DNA from 2 places in the Bradyrhizobium sp. UFLA05-89 genome. Region 2 is predicted to be linked to the other one. Evidence: riboswitches for the same ligand, from Rfam matches in the RefSeq annotation. Region 2 holds a riboswitch; the other holds the start of a gene.
The links. A riboswitch is a leader RNA that binds a small molecule or an ion and turns the genes downstream of it on or off. The one in region 2 is predicted to bind cobalamin.

Region 1 (8,125 bases), on a different contig from region 2:
CGGGATGCTCTTCTTTAGTTACTGCCTGCTGGAAGTTCCCAGCAACATGATGATGTACCGCTTCGGTGCGCGCCGTTGGCTCGCCCGCATCATGATAACCTGGGGTCTTGCAGCCGCGGCGACGGCATTCGCCGTCGGACCATACAGCTTCTACGGGATCCGTTTCCTACTAGGAGTGTTCGAATCAGGCTTTTTCCCCGGTGTCATCTGGTACATTTCCATCTGGTTTCCAGAGCGATCGCGGACAGGCGTCCTCGCCTGGTTCATGGCAGCAACACCGCTGTCTTCGTTGATCGGCAATCCACTATCGGCTTCGCTATTGGGAATGGATGGAGTGTGGGGATTGGCCGGCTGGCAGTGGATGTTCCTGATCGAAGGTCTTCCGGCCTGTCTGCTCGGAGTCCTATGTCTCGTTCTGCTAGCCGACACGCCTGACAGGGCCTCGTGGCTGACGCCCCGAGAGCGGGACGCGCTGCTGGATGAACTCGCAAGGGAGAAGTACAGCAAGGTCAAAAAGGATCTGTTGGCGGCGATGAAGGACGTCCGCGTGCTGATGTTGACGGGCATTACCTTCGCTTTCACGATCGGCACTTATGGGATCGGTATGTGGCTCCCTCTGATCCTAAAGAGCCGCAACTTGAGCAATATGCAGGTCGGTTGGCTCTCGGCAGTGCCCTATTTATTTGTGACAATAGGCATGTTGCTCTGGGCGCGCCTTGTCGATCGTAAGGGGCAAAAAATCTATAATCTGATCGCCGCATTGATGCTCGGCGCCACCGGACTCGTCTTTTCGGTCGTACTCACCTCGCTCGTGCCGGCGCTCATATGCATGACGCTCGCTCTGATCGGAACGATCTCGGCACGAACAATCCTCTACACGATCCCGCAGAGTTTCCTTACTGGCGCCGCTGCCGCCGGAGGCATCGCATTCATCAATTCCATTGGTGCTTTTGGAGCCTTCGTTGGCCCATACATGGTCGGCTTCCTTAAGGATAGGACGGGATCCTTTGACATTGGCTTGGTCGCAATGGCAATCGTGCTAATTGTTGCAACGGGCATCGCCGGCAGCCTTAGACTGGTGGTCCTGTACCATACTGACGTTGCTCGCTGACCGAGCGCCTATAGAGGACTTTCCCGTTAAAGTGTACCGAAATGCGGTGTCTGCGGTGAAGGACCCGCTGAATGAGATCGCACGCGAATCCTGGATCGCCTACGTTGATGGGAGTGGTAAACTGATCGAGGACATATCGGTGGCAAAGAATGGCGTGCCGGCAACGAACCGCTAGGCACATGAATTCATTCTATTTGGTGGAACGCTCTTGCTATGACCGTCTGGGCTTGACCGGCTTTTGGACCGAGCGTCCTCTGACGCAACTCGATCCTGGCGACTCGCGAATTTGAAGGCGATCTCGATGCCCGCTCCCGATGCAAGCGAACGTATTGCAATCTGGAAACTTTAGATTGGGACGGAAATTCAGATGCGGCCAGCTCCTGCGTCTTGCTAATTGGTGGCGGTTTGAGCTGCAACCAATGATCCATTTCTCGCAGACTAGTTCGCACATTGGATCTACGATACGCTCAGTCGGCGCGTATCTCCAATGAATAAAGCCGAGCCTGAACAGTTCAGGCATTCAGGCTCGGCAAGACTTCGATCTCGAGATCCATACCAAATGCGTGGTTGAGCCAGAGCGAACGTCGGCGCAGAGGAGGGCGGGAAAGATCAGGGTTTTGGCATTCCTTCCTTCGCCACGTGGCAGATCAGGTCATTTGCGATTCTTTGTATTCGAGAGCTTCTCGCCTGAACCGCTCTTGGCCGTCTCTCCGACGGCGGACAGCAATTTCGATTTGTCGCCGCTTGCGAAGGTGAAAGTGTCCGCGCCTGCGCTGATGCCATTCCAGATCACCGGTTCGGCGAGTGAAAGTAGCCAGAGCCCCTGAAATCCCGATGCAGTGTTCAGCTGGCCCGTCCATACGGTTGTCGACCCGCAGCCCGCAAAATTCACCGAAAAGCTGATCGCCGTGCCACTATTAGACCGCGCAAGCCAGCCCGTCATCGCCTGAGGGGCACCTTCATCGCAGCTATTGCTCGCATTGTTGGTGTAAGTGCCGGAAATCGCACCTGTGTTGGCATTATAATTGTCAACCGCCAGAGTCGAGCCGTATTGGTTGGTCCAGGTCCAGATCGGCTGCGCCGATGCAGGCGCCGCCAGGAACAGGCCTAGGCAGGCCGCGGCCATCCAGTTCGTCAATTTCCACTTTGCTTGAGACATTTCCGACTCCATATCGCTCCAGTAGCGGAGCGGCTCAATCATAAAACTTTACGTTGGCAATTTAAACGGGTAGTAGATTGTGATAGCGCTAACAGGTTGAGTTGTGATCAACGTCTGGAATTTTAGTTCTGTGAGGCAGAATGATGGGGTTCTTCAGTTGCGAGCGGCTGACACGTAACCGGCCGGCTTTGGTTGAGCTGTCCGCAGCTCTGGGCCATCATGTACGGCAACGAGGCGGGTCGGCTCACTCTCAGTCGCCCACTAACAATCCCTAGCGCAGGCCCTTTGGGGCGGGCGTTGTGGCCACAGCGGGAGTGGGAGCTCGTCCAAGCGCGGCTCGATGGGCTTTGATGGGTGAGGTGGAACTGAAAGTCGAGGCGCTTCGATGTACATGGTCATTCGCAAGTACCTCAAAGTTCGTTCGGTTGCGGATGCTGCTCGCCGCGCCAAAAGCGGTATCGGTCAGATCCTAAGGGAAGCGCATGGTTTCAGATCTTACTACGTGTTGGATGCAGGCGAAGGTATCTGTGTCGCTGTTATGATCTTCGAGGATCGCGAAAGCGCCATTGCGGCCAATCACAAGGTGTTGGAGTTTGTTCAAGCGAGCCTGCATGACCTTGAGCTTGGAGACCCCGAAATCGTGGCCGGCGACGTTTTAGCGAATATACAATCTGATCTATAATTGTTCGTGCGCGCGGAGTGGCAACTAATTTCCGTTGAGCGCCGTCTAGCAAGAAAAGGCCCGTCTTCGTCGATGTCCATGGAAGTAGTCAGGCTTACCCGTCGAGACAGTAAAAGCTGGGCGAGGGCAACGTGATCATCCGCTGCAAGCAACCCGGACGATGGTGAACGAGCCGCGTTCGGCGCTTGAGCGCGAGTGTGTCGCGCTCTATTCGTCGATTGGACGGCCGCCAATCCCGCCGGAGAAGCTGCTGCAGGAGCTGTTGCAGGCGCAAGGTCACGCTGTCGTCAGCCCGCCTCGCGTAGTTCGCGGGCCGCTGCAACCATGTTGATGAGCGCCGGACGGACTTCCTCCCATTGACGAGTCTTCAGACCGCAATCCGGATTGATCCAGAGCTGTGAGTCCGACAGCCGTTGGCGGGCCAGCGCGATGAGATCCTTCATCTCAGTGGCTTCGGGCACGCGCGGCGAGTGGATGTCATAGACGCCGGGGCCGATGTCGTTCGGGTATTTGAAGGCGGTGAATGCATCGAGCAGTTCCATCTTAGAACGGGAGGTTTCGATCGAGATGACATCAGCGTCCATCGCGGCGATTCCATCAATGATGGCATTGAACTCCGAATAGCACATATGGGTATGGATCTGCGTTGCGTCGGCAACACCAGAGGAGCAGATGCGGAAGCTCTCCACGGCCCAGTCGAGATAGGCCTTCCAGTCGGATCGACGGAGCGGCAAACCTTCGCGTAGCGCTGCCTCATCGATTTGGATCATGGTCGCGCCCGCCTTTTCGAGGTCGGCGACCTCGTCCCGGATCGCGAGCGCGATCTGACGGCAGGCCTCGCTGCGCGGAATGTCGTCACGGACGAACGACCAATTCAGGATCGTCACCGGCCCCGTAAGCATGGCCTTCATAGGCTTCCTGGTCAGCGATTGCGCGTAGCTCCACCATTCGACGGTCATCGCCTTCGACCGGGAGACATCGCCGAATAAGATCGGAGGGCGAACGTAACGGGAGCCATAAGATTGCACCCAGCCGTGCTTAGTAAATAGGAACCCGGAGAGCTGCTCAGCGAAATACTGGACCATATCGTTGCGCTCGAACTCGCCGTGTACGAGCACGTCGAGTCCGATGTCTTCCTGCCATCGGACGGCGCGAGCCGTTTCATCCTTCAGGAACTGTTCATATTGCGCGTCTGTTAACTTTCCCTTGGCACGCGCGGCGCGAGCAGTGCGGACTTCTGCCGTCTGCGGGAACGACCCGATCGTGGTCGTTGGGAAAAGCGGCAGGCCGAAACGCTTGCGCTGAACCTCGGCGCGGCTCTCAAAAGCGCTATTGCGGCGGCGCATAACCGCATCAATCGCCGCCGTACGCTGGGCAACGGCCGTGTCATGGATCTTTGGCGAAGCTCGGCGGGCCGTCGCCGCAAAGTCCGATTCGGCAAACGCGGCGGCAACGACCTTTCCGTCGACCGCGAGCGCTTTTGCCAAGGTCGCGAGCTCGCCGATCTTCTGAACCGAGAAGGCAAGCCAGCTCTTTACGTCAGAATCGAGATCGGTCTCCAGCTCAAGGTCGATTGGGACATGAAGGAGTGAGCAGGACGGCGCCAGCTGCACGCGATCCTTGCCGAACGTTGCAATGACGGGCCTGAACCGCTCCACGAGTGCCGACAGGTCGGAGCGCCACACGTTGCGGCCATCGATGATGCCGAGTGAAATCACGAGGTCCGCGCGGGCGCCGGGTTCAATCTGGCTCAATTGTTGAGGAGCGCGCACCAGATCGACGTGCAATCCGGCGACTGGCAGCCCCAGAGCTGTCGCCAGATTGTCGCCAATTGCACCGAAATAAGTGGCAAGCATGATCTTGATGCCGGGCACCTCCTTGGCGAAACGCCGATAGACACGCTGCAGCGCGCTTCGTGTGGTCTCGTCCAGATCGAGCACCAAGCAGGGCTCGTCAAGCTGGACCCACTCGGCTCCACGTTTCGCCAGTTCTTGGAGGACCTCGACATAGACCGGAACGAGGCTATCGAGCAGCGAAATCGGATCAAACGCCAAGTCGGCGCTCTTGCCGAGCTTAAGGAAGGTGACTGGTCCGATCAGGACAGGCCGTGTTTGATAGCCAAGGGCTTTCGCCTCCTCATATTCCTCGATCGGCTTACGGGAGGAAAGCCTGAAGGTCTGACCTTTATGGAATTCGGGCACCATGTAGTGGTAATTGGTATCGAACCACTTGGTCATTTCCTGCGCAGCGGCGCCATGGCCATGATGGGCTTGACCGTCGTGCTCCTGGTCTTGCGAGCCCCGTGCCATGGCGAAATAGGTTGTCAGCGAGACCGGACCGTCCTCCCAGCCGTACGCTTTAGGAATCGCGCCAACCATGACGCTCGTGTCGAGAACCTGGTCATAGAGTGAGAAATCATTCGATGGGATGACGGTGACGCCAAGCGAATTCTGCCGTGCCCAGTTAGCGACACGAAGGCCGGCCGCAGCTTCAAGAAGCTGCCGGTCGTTGATCTTGCCCTCCCAGTAGCCTTCGAGCGCCAGTTTGAGTTCGCGGCGTGGCCCGATACGTGGCATGCCGAGGGTTGCGACAGGAAGTGAGGGAAGAGACATAGCTTTAACCCCATTGTGGTTGGAGCAAAGGCTATGGCGGAGACGCAGGCAGGAGGGCCGCGAAAGCGCCCTACTGCTTGGCGTACCACCGGACACCCCGCCCGTGGTCGATTATGTTGTCGGGGCAGGTCTCCTGGCTCGCGAGTCATCGCCTGCATCCGGCCTTCCCGAAGCGCCTGCTTCAGTGACACGTATGGATGCGGGCTCGCCGCTTACAGTTGCGGGGGCAGCGCCGGCATTGATTCAATCCTGAACGGATCGAGGACGCACCGGCTTCCCTCTTAGCTCCAGATCAAGAGAGATCTGGAGAACCTCGACAACTTCGATTATCTGCACCAGAGGGGTAACGTCAACCTCTGCGGATTACCTTTGCTGCGGCTTCTGGCCGGGCAGGTCTGTCTTAACGAAGAAAGCATCGAGCCCTTCGCATCTGTCCGGAGCAATCGTCGCGCAAAGCTTCACGCGGCAGGATCTGCTCGACGAGCTCGCGCCTAACACGTGCGAGTGCGTCGTAAAGTGCGTCTTATACCTTCATGGCGTCGACCTCCGCCGCCGTCAAGATCGCCATCGATCGAACAGTACGAAGGAAGCAAAATAGATCTCGGCCAACGAGACCTTGAGGAGCGTCGTTGTCGATTCCAACGCGGACGGTTTTCTTGTTCGTCGGCGCCGAACTGCAACATCTGCATCAACGTCCCAGCGAAGTGCAAGGCATTTTGGATCGGTCAACTACCAATACTAGGAATTGATCGAACTGACAGACCCGGTCAATTTTACGAGGTCGCCTCAAGAGCACAAGAAGAGCTCGTCGCTGTTGTCACGCATTGTGGCGGATTTCCGCTATGCGGTCCGCAATTTAGCGTTCGTCGACTCCTGCCGCAGTTGAATAGCTTGGTCTGGCGAACAACCTGCAAATTGGAGAGTGTCACCATGGATGCAGCCGTATCGTCGGATAGCATCATTCCTCGTGCCGACATCGTCAAACGCGCAGCGCGCATCGGCGCAGAGATCCGAAACGTCAAGCTGTCGGGAGACTTGCCGGACCAGACGATCGCCGCGATCAATGAGCTGCTGCTGGAGCACAAGGTTATTTTCTTCCGCGACCAGGGTCATCTCGACGATGCTGAGCAGGAGCGCTTTACACTTCGTTTTGGAAGTCTGGCACCTCATCCAACGCTCGGTGCCATAAAGGGAACGACGTCGATCATCGAGCTTGACTCTGCCCGCGCCGGTAGCCGGGCCGACTTGTGGCACACCGATGGAACCTTCGTCGATGCCTACCCCAAAATTGCGGTGCTACGAGGCGTTGTAATACCACCCTTCGGTGGCGACACAGCCTGGTCAAACACCGTTGCGGCCTACCTCGACCTAGCACCGCCGTTGCAGCGGCTTGCAGACAAGCTTTGGGCCGTTCACAGCAACTCCTTTGACTACGCTATACTGGACCGTGTCAGCGAGCTCGACAAAAAGCACTTGGACGAAGTCTTTACTAGAACGATCTATCAGACTGACCATCCTGTGGTGCGCGTGCACCCCGAGACCGGCGAACGCACACTGGTGCTCGGCGCTCTGGTGCAAAATTTCGTTGGTATCCCAAAATACGACGGCCAGAAGCTGTTTGATGTCTTTCAGTCTCATATCACGGCTCTCGAAAATACCGTCCGCTGGAGCTGGAGGGAAGGCGATATAGCGATCTGGGACAATCGGGCTACACAGCATTACGCGGTGAACGATTACGGCGATCAGCATCGCCTCGTTCGTCGCGCCACCGTCGCCGGTGAAGTACCCGTCAGCATCGATGGTCAGAGCAGCGTAACACGCATCAAGGCAGCCAAGGAACCGAAGGTCGCCTAGCGCCTTCACAAGATTGGCCGCGATCCGGTCGATGCACACCCTACCTTTGTTCGCCAATTTGCTGCATGCAGCATTCGGCTTGCTTCGTTATCGCATTTCCACGATGTCTTCGAGCGGCCCGCGCTTTCAAATCAAAAGCAGGGCCGGTTCTTGTGAGGCCATATCGGCTTTGTCGCAAGATGCCGTCGTCCCCATCAGCAATGGCGGCTTGCCGCTTTGAAAGTGCCTCCCGACAGCCGCGTCTAACCTTGAGAAGCGTGGGCGAGCGCGGTCGTTATACCCGTATCCCGCCGAAAATCAATCGCAGCAACCCGATCTGCTTCAGCCCTTATCTCTACCGAGCTCGCAACCAGGTCGAGTTGTTCTTCAACAGGATCAAACAATATCGGCGGGTAGCGACGCGCTACGACAGACTTGCCGCCAACTACCTTGCCTTCGTTCGACTCGCGTCGATCAGGCTATGGCTGCGCCTTCATGAGTCCTCTTCGTCTTAGTCGCTTCAATCGCAGCGCAGTACATGAGCGACTCCACGTCTTCGCGCCTCACTAGTCCACGTTCGATGGCGATCTCAAGAAAAGGTCGATGTTCATTGAGCGCCGCTCTTACAGCCGCGGCGACACTGGCGTACCCGAACTCAGGTACCAGTGCTGTCGCTAGCGCACTCGACGCCAGCAAATTCTGCCGGGACCGCTCTTCATTTACCGTAA
Region 2 (8,125 bases):
TGCCTGAACGCAATAGCAGCGCGTCGTTGATGCGGACAGAGAGACTGGTCTCGGAGCCGTAGCGGCGGGTCGGATCGAGATTGACGTTGTAGAAAAGCACTGGGTTGAAATGGATCTCATTGGTGAGGTCCATCAGATAAAGGCTGCTCTGCATTTGCAGTCCGCCAGCCTTGATGCGCAGACCGCCCTCGACATCCTGTGATGTCTGAGTCTTGAGCTGGAATGTTTGCGGGATCGACGCAAACGTCACGGGATCGAACGAAGGCCCCGATGACACCCGCTCGTCGACATCAGGCGTCCGAAATGCACGCGCGCCTCGGCCGAACAAAGTAAACACGTCGTTGAGACGCTGCTCGACACCGAGGTGCAGCGCATATTGGGTTTCGCTGCTATTGAGCGGCAGCGCGCCGATGTCGGCGTTGAACGGAGCTGTAGGATCGAAATTGTCACGCGCCGACAAGTTGACGTTCTGCACGCGCGCGCCGTAGGAGACGTCGGTCGTCGGCGTGACACCCAGCGTATGCTGGAAGTAGCCGGCAACCGTCTGTTGCCTGAGGTCGTAATTGTGCCACGGTGCCAGGCCCTGGCCGGCGCCGCGATCCTGTTGGTAGCTCGCATCATAGTAGTCGATACCGGTCAGCAACTGCGAGGGCATGCCGAACAGCAGGCTCTTCACGCTCAGTCGCGGCGTGATCGACCACGTCGTCAGATTGGCTTCGAGATAGGTCGAGGTGAAGAGAGCCGGCACCGGCGTTGGACTGGAGAAAAATGCGCTCTGCTGCTTCTTGTCGCGCACGCCGCCGTCGACAATCAGATCAACGCCGTTGACGAGTGTCTTCGTGAAACCTGCGGTCGCACTCCAGCCCTGCTGGTTGGCGTAGTCGAAGGGCGTGCTGGTGCCTCTTCGATCCGTTGCGAGTTGGTCGAGCCCGATCGACGGATCGACGAGGCGGCCGCCCGGCAACCTCAGTTCCTGGTTGTCACCCGTGACGGTGAGAAACGCCGTCAGATCGGGCGTCGAGTAGTTCAGATTGCCGACGCCGTTTTCCTGGGAGTAGCGATTGTTATCGCGGTAGCCGTCGGTCTTGACGACATTGCCGTAAAACGAGGTCGACCAGGGACCAGAGGTGAGCGAGGTCGAAACGTTGCCGAGCCTGGTGTTGAACGAACCGAATCCGGCTTCGATGCGCGCCGTGACGGGTGGCCCGCTAACACCGTTTTTGGTGATGATATTGATGACGCCGCCAACCGCATTGTCGCCGTAAAGCACTGCGCCGGAATTGCCGCGCGTGATCTCGATGCGCTCGATGGAATTGAGCGGGATGGTGGAGAGATCCACCTGCGCCATGTCGATGTCGTTCAGCCGCCGCCCGTTGATCAGGACCAGCGTATTTGCCGTGGCGAAAGCGCCGAAGCCGCGCAGGTCGACGCTAGTCTTGGCCGCCACCGGGCCGCCGTAAAGCGTCGTGATCTGGGCACCCGGGGTCTGCGTCGTGATGATCTCGGCGAGCGACTGCGCCGGCGAATGTGCGATGTCGGCGGCGGTGATAACGGTGGTCGCCGCTCCGACGATCCCTCCGCCGCTGGCGACTGTCTGGTTGCCCGCCGCCGGCGGGGGTGTGCTATCGGCCGCCGGAGTGCCACGGGCGGTGACGTTTGGCGCGGCGCGACGCCTCGTCGTTTCGCCATCGCCGGTCGCTCTGGCGCGCGTGCGGTTCGGGTCGTCCGACTTGGTCACTTCCACGGGCGGTAGTTGCTCTGCAACAGTCTGGGCGCGGGCCGCCCCGGCCTCAATAAGAGCAGCAGAGACGATCACGGTTGATGCGAGCAGAGCCACGCGGCGGCGCCGGATAGCGGCAGAAACGGGAGACATACAACAGGCCTCGGTATGACGTCAGTGGCACGTCACAGCGAACGAGGCTTTACGGCGGAGCGATCGATTGCTCCGGTGAAGCTAATGTCTGTTACTCCCCGACCGACACCTTCGCGTGTGACCACGGCTGACGGCAGGTCTCCTGGCTCGCGGGTCGTTACCTCTCCGTCGCCTTCCCGGGACCGAGATGCCCAGTGGCAAATGACGTGAGGTTCACCGCTTACAGTTGCGGGGGCAGCCGCGGCATAAGGGTACTCCCCGCACCGCATTCCCTATTAATCCCCGAAGGGAGCCGTCGCAACAACCGTAAGGTTTCGGGTTTGGCCCCGTCAAACGAGTTCGCGACGATGGTCTACGGTTCGTTGCACAGTGTGATCGAAATACATCACTGGATGTAATGGCGAGGCGGAATTTAGTGCCGGCTAATCCGATCCGCGTCGCGCCATTGCGTGATCTGATCGGCGCGCGACGACAACTCGCGAATTGCCTCTGGAGGATAAAGAAAAAGTCCGACCTGCTTCCTGCCTTGGCTGAAATAGGCCCTGCCGCTCGTTGGGACACGACCGTCCTTTGACCAGCGGCGAAGCTCCGCGCCGGAGACTGAGAGAATTTCTTCGACCATCTTCGCAGTCAGCGGCTCGATCCTCAGCCGCTCAAGCTTCTGCTCGGCGACCTCGCACACATCCAGGATTGAGCGCTCGGCAACGTCAGGACATTCGATGACGATGCCCGATCTCACGTGCTTCACGACGCACTTTACCTCGTCGCGAAACGTCGATTTGACCAGCCGAATTGCCTGGTTTGCCTTCTGGATGCTGCCGGCCGTCAAGCGCACCGAAGGATAGAAGCCGACCATATGCACCGCGGCTTCAGACGTATCGAGATAGCGAAAATGAACAGCTTCGTCTTGCATTCGTCTCAGGGCTTGGACGCGGCATAAGGTGAAAAGAGCGACTGTCGCTCGTCGACCATCAGGGACCGGCCGACCGGTGGAAAAGCTCGCTGCGGACAACTGATACGTTCGCACACCTTGCATCCCATGCCAATGGGGACCGCTGACGCAGGATCGTGAATGTCCAAGCCCCTGGAGTAAACGAGCTCGCCAGCGTGCCTGACGTCGCACCCGAGCGCCACGGCGAAAGTCTTGCTGAGGGATTCATAACCGCCGCTCCTGTGGGACACGGTTCGCGCGATCCAAAGATAGGCCCGTTCGTCCGGCATCCGGGCAAATTGAGTCACGATACGGTCGGGAGAGGCAAACGCCTCATAGACATTCCAGAGCGGACAGGTGCCGCCAATCCGGGAGAAATGGAAATCGGTGGCGGATTGGCGTTTCGAAATGTTGCCGGCACGGTCGACGCGAATGAAGAAGAACGGAACGCCGCGCGACGAAGGTCTTTGCAACGTGCTGAGGCGATGACAGATGGTTTCAAAGCCGACGCCGAATGCCTCGCCCAGGAGATCGATGTCGTAGCGACGCACCTTGGCTTCGGCAAGAAATCGCTCGTAAGGCATGAGCAGCGCGCCGGCAAAGTAGTTGGCAAGGCCGATGCGGGCAAGCCCGCGCGTCTCCTGATTGGCGAAGCCTGCGCTCTCGACCAACGTCTTCAACTCTTGTTCGAGGCCGAGCATGGCGATCTGAGTTGCGAGCTGGAACGCACGTTGTCCAGGTTCGAGCCTGCGCGAAAGATGCAGTGTCCGGCTCTGCGGATCGAAACGGCGCTGGACATCGTCTGTCGCATCGCCGGTCACAACCGAAACGTCGAACCTCTTTCGCAGATGATCGCTAAGGGTGGACGGCGTTACGGTTGCCGAGGGCGCGAGTTCCTCGGCCATTAGCTCAGCAGCTTCATCAAGTTCGGCTATGTAGTTGTGACGCGCATAGAAGAAATCGCGAACCTCTTCGTAAGGCGTCGAAGGCAGGATCGCTGTTTCGGCCTGCCGGTCCTCACCGAGCAGCGCGGCGAGCGCCGCAGTCTGCTCGATCGCCTGCCGGTACCGGCGATTGATGCCGACAAGCGCCCGCCCGAGCGCCGGCATGTTGACGGCAAGCTCTCGCAGTTCGGCGGCAGACAACGTGTCGCCGATCTCCGGATCCGACAAGGCTTCTCGTAAATCGGCAATGAGCCGCGCCTCGTCATCCTCCGAGAACAACTGAACGTCGACGCCGAATGCAGCGTTGAGCTTGAGCAGCACGGCGATCGTGAGCGGCCGCTGGTTGTTCTCCAGCTGGTTGAGATAGCTCAGCGAAATTCCGATCGCCGAGGCGAGCGCCTGCTGCGTCAACCTGCGCTCCTCGCGCAGGCGTTTCAGGCGCACGCCCATGAATGCCTTCTTCATATGGCGCCCTCCCCGGACTTCGCAAACTTTGCAAATTCACAGCCTTTGCTTCGCAAAGCTTCACCTTTTCAGTACTGTACGCGATCGCCGCTCTTGCAGATATTGCGAATAGCAAGACCAAGTTGCAAGGGTCATCGGATATCCGTCGATGCAGGCCGCTCTCGAATCCATCGCCAGCCGGAACGAGCCCACCCGGTTCGTCGAGGTGATCTTCCCGAGCAGGCCAATCATTACGGCACGCTGTTCGGCGGCAATGCCTTGAGCCTGATGGGCAAGGCCGCCTTCGTTGCGGCGACGCGCCGAGCCCGCTGTGCCGTCGTGATGGCGACGTCGGACAAGGTGCAATTCCACGCGCCGGTCCGTGTCGGCGAGCTCGTCGAGTTGACCGCCCAGGTCGAGCGCGTCGGCCGCTCATCAATGACCGTCTCCGTGGAAGTGGTCGCGGAGACGCTTGGCACAGGCGCTCGCCGGGTCGCCATGCAAGGCTCGTTCGAGATGGTTGCGGTCGACACATCCGGCCGGCCGACGCCCGTGGCTCCGCTTCCTTCAAACCAAGTCTAGGGATATCCAATCGTGAAATCGCATAACGTCCGCACCTACAAGTCCTCCGAGCATCTGGCGCGGGCCGATCAACTCGCCTGGAAGATCGCCGAGGTCGCTTCCGATCCGGTCGCCGTCGAGCCCGCGGTGATCGAGATGATCGGAAACCGGATCATCGACAACGCCGCCGTGGCCGCCGCTTCGGTTGCGCGCCGTCCCGTGGCGAGCGCACGTGCACAGGCAGTTACTCATCCGTTCAAGCCCGGCGCAACGGTGTTCGGACTCGCACCGTCGCGGCGCATCTCGCCGGAATGGGCGGCCTGGGCCAATGGCGTTGCCGTGCGCGAGCTCGATTTCCACGACACGTTCCTGGCTGCCGACTACTCCCATCCCGGCGACAACATTCCGCCGATCCTTGCGGTCGCACAGCATTGCGGCCTCGACGGCGCCGCGCTGATCCGCGGCCTTGCGACCGGCTACGAGATCCAGGTCAATCTGGTGAAGGGCATCTGCCTGCACGAGCACAAGATCGACCACATCGCCCATCTCGGCCCCTCCGCAGCGGCCGGCATCGGCACTGCGTTGGGCCTGCCGATCGAGACGACCTACCAGGCTGTGCAGCAGGCGCTCCACGTCACCACCACGACGCGCCAGTCACGCAAGGGCGAAATCTCGAGCTGGAAGGCCTATGCACCGGCCTTCGCCGGCAAGTTGGCGATTGAGGCCGTCGACCGCGTCATGCGCGGCGAAGGCGCGCCCTCGCCCGCCTGGGAGGGCGAAGACGGTTTTATCGCGTGGCTGCTGTCGGGGCCGAAGGCGCAATACACGGTACCACTGCCCGAAAAGGGTGAGCCGAAGCGCGCCATTCTCGACACCTACACCAAGGAACACTCTGCGGAGTATCAGAGCCAGGCGCTGATCGATCTTGCGCGGCGCATGGGTCCGAAGATCGGCGATCTCACCAAGATCGAGAGCATCGTGATCCACACCAGCCATCATACGCATTACGTGATCGGTACCGGCGCCAACGATCCGCAGAAGATGGATCCGAAGGCCAGCCGCGAGACGCTGGACCATTCGATCATGTACATCTTCGCCGTCGCCCTCGAAGACGGCGGCTGGCATCACCAGAAGTCCTATGCGCCCGAACGTGCTAATCGGCCCGAGACGGTCGCCTTGTGGCACAAGATCTCGACGATCGAGGACCCGCAATGGACCCAGCGCTATCACAGCCATGATCCCAAGCAGAAGGCGTTCGGCGGCCGCGTGGTCGTGACGTTGAAGGGCGGCTCGATTGTCAGCGACGAACTGGCCGTAGCCGACGCCCACCCGCTCGGCGCCCGTCCTTTTGCCCGGCCGCAATATGTCACGAAGTTCCGCAGTCTCGCCGATGGCGTCATCGCACCGCAGGAGCAGGAGCGCTTCCTTGGCCTCGTCGAGCGCCTGCCGGAGCTGAAAGCAGTCGACCTCGTCGGACTCACGTTCACCGTCGATGCCTCGCAACTCGGCCCGAAAGGATCGAGCGGCATCTTCGACTGGTCCGGCTGCTAGCGCCCTCAACACAGCTCTCACGCAATTTCGGGGATTGCCATCATGACGAATGAAGCTCCTTCAAAGCCGACGCCCAAGAAGTCGGTCGCACTATCAGGCATCGTCGCCGGCAACACGGCGCTCTGCACCGTCGGCCGTACCGGCAACGATTTGCATTATCGCGGCTATGACATTCTCGACGTCGCGGAAACCTGCGAGTTCGAGGAGATCGCCTATCTTCTCGTGCACGGCAGCCTGCCGACGCCGGCCGAGCTCGCCGCCTACAAAGCCAAGCTGAAGGGCTTGCGCGGTCTGCCCAATGCCGTGCGAGCGACGCTAGAGGCGCTGCCGGCCGCGGCGCATCCGATGGACGTCATGCGCAGCGGCGTCTCGACGCTGGGCTGCGTGCTGCCGGAGGCCTCCGATCACAATCATCCGGGCGCGCGCGACATTGCCGATCGCCTGATGGCTTCGCTCGGCTCGATGCTGCTCTACTGGCACCATTTCGCTCAGAACGGCCGCCGCGTTGACGTCGAGACCGACGACCAGACCATCGGCGGTCACTTCCTGCACCTTCTGCACGGGCGCAAGCCGTCGGACTCCCATGTCCGCGCCATGCACACCTCGCTCAATCTCTACGCGGAGCACGAATTCAACGCGTCCACCTTCACGGCGCGTTCGATCGCCGGCACTGGCGCAGACATGTACTCCGCCATCACCGGCGCCATCGGTGCGCTGCGCGGACCCAAGCACGGCGGCGCCAACGAGGTCGCCTTTGAGGTGCAGAAGCGCTATGCCGACGTCGAGGAAGCCGATGCCGACATCCGCCGGCGGATTGCGGCCAAGGAGGTCGTCATCGGATTCGGCCACCCCGTCTACACGATCGCCGATCCGCGCAACAAGGTGATCAAGGAGGTCGCCCGCCGCCTGTCGCGCGATGCAGGCGCAATGAAGATGTTCGAGATCGCGAACCGGATCGAGGCGGTGATGGCCGAGACCAAGAAGATGTTCGCCAATCTCGACTGGTTCAGCGCCGTCTCCTACCACATGATGGGCGTGCCGACCGCGATGTTCACGCCGCTGTTCGTGATCGCCCGCACGTCTGGATGGGCCGCCCATATCATCGAGCAGCGCATCGACAACAAGATCATCCGTCCCTCCGCCAACTATGTCGGTCCGGAGAATTTGACTTTCGTGCCGCTCGACCAGCGCAGCGGCCTGCGCCCGTCGGTTCGTGCCGCCTGAAGGATCAGAGATGCCGTATCTCATCGCCGCCGATCTACCTCGTGAATCCGCCGGCAACCGCTTTCGCGCATTGTTGAAGCAGCCCGGCATCCTGAAGCTGCCGGGCGCCCATAACGGCATGGCGGCGCTCCAGGCCAGAGCCGCCGGGTTCGAGGGGCTTTATCTGTCGGGCGCAGCCATGACGGCGTCGATGGGACTGCCGGATCTCGGCATCATCACCGTGGATGAAGTTGCCTTCTTCATCCGGCAAATCGCCCGCGCATCGTGCCTGCCTTTGCTCGTCGACGCCGACACCGGCTACGGCGAGGCATTGAATGTCATGCACGCAACCCGCGTGTTCGAGGACGCCGGTGCCGGCGCACTTCATCTCGAAGACCAGATCCTGCCGAAGAAATGCGGCCATCTGAACGACAAGAAGATCGCCGACGCGCATGACATGGCGGCCAAGGTCGCGGCTGCATCGAAAGCGCGCCGCGATCTCGTGATCATCGCCCGGACCGATGCGGCCGCAAGCGAAGGTCTCGACGGAGCGGTCGCCCGCGCAAAGCTCTACATGGAGGCAGGCGCAGACGCGATCTTCCCGGAAGCGCTTAATAC

Region 1: linked by a shared signal. The riboswitch ahead of metE (5-methyltetrahydropteroyltriglutamate--homocysteine S-methyltransferase) and the one ahead of SO139_RS10070 (TonB-dependent receptor) in region 2 are both predicted to bind cobalamin.

The regions. Positions count from the first base shown of each region.
Region 1 is NZ_JBANBA010000080.1:1,627-9,751, reverse strand. It holds gene SO139_RS31650 (MFS transporter) at 1-1,111, shown strand, start outside; gene SO139_RS31645 (avidin/streptavidin family protein) at 1,764-2,312, opposite strand; gene SO139_RS31640 (hypothetical protein) at 2,656-2,952, shown strand; partial or broken gene SO139_RS31635 (transposase) at 3,074-3,217, shown strand; gene metE (5-methyltetrahydropteroyltriglutamate--homocysteine S-methyltransferase) at 3,240-5,564, opposite strand; cobalamin riboswitch at 5,671-5,895, opposite strand; gene SO139_RS31625 (TauD/TfdA dioxygenase family protein) at 6,495-7,418, shown strand; partial or broken gene SO139_RS31620 (transposase) at 7,697-7,912, shown strand; gene SO139_RS31615 (aspartate ammonia-lyase) at 7,872-8,125, opposite strand, start outside.
Region 2 is NZ_JBANBA010000014.1:16,541-24,665, forward strand. It holds gene SO139_RS10070 (TonB-dependent receptor) at 1-1,873, opposite strand, end outside; cobalamin riboswitch at 1,989-2,185, opposite strand; gene SO139_RS10075 (hypothetical protein) at 2,286-2,885, opposite strand; gene SO139_RS10080 (short-chain fatty acyl-CoA regulator family protein) at 2,792-4,213, opposite strand; gene SO139_RS10085 (acyl-CoA thioesterase) at 4,481-4,774, shown strand; gene SO139_RS10090 (MmgE/PrpD family protein) at 4,787-6,304, shown strand; gene prpC (bifunctional 2-methylcitrate synthase/citrate synthase) at 6,347-7,528, shown strand; gene prpB (methylisocitrate lyase) at 7,539-8,125, shown strand, end outside.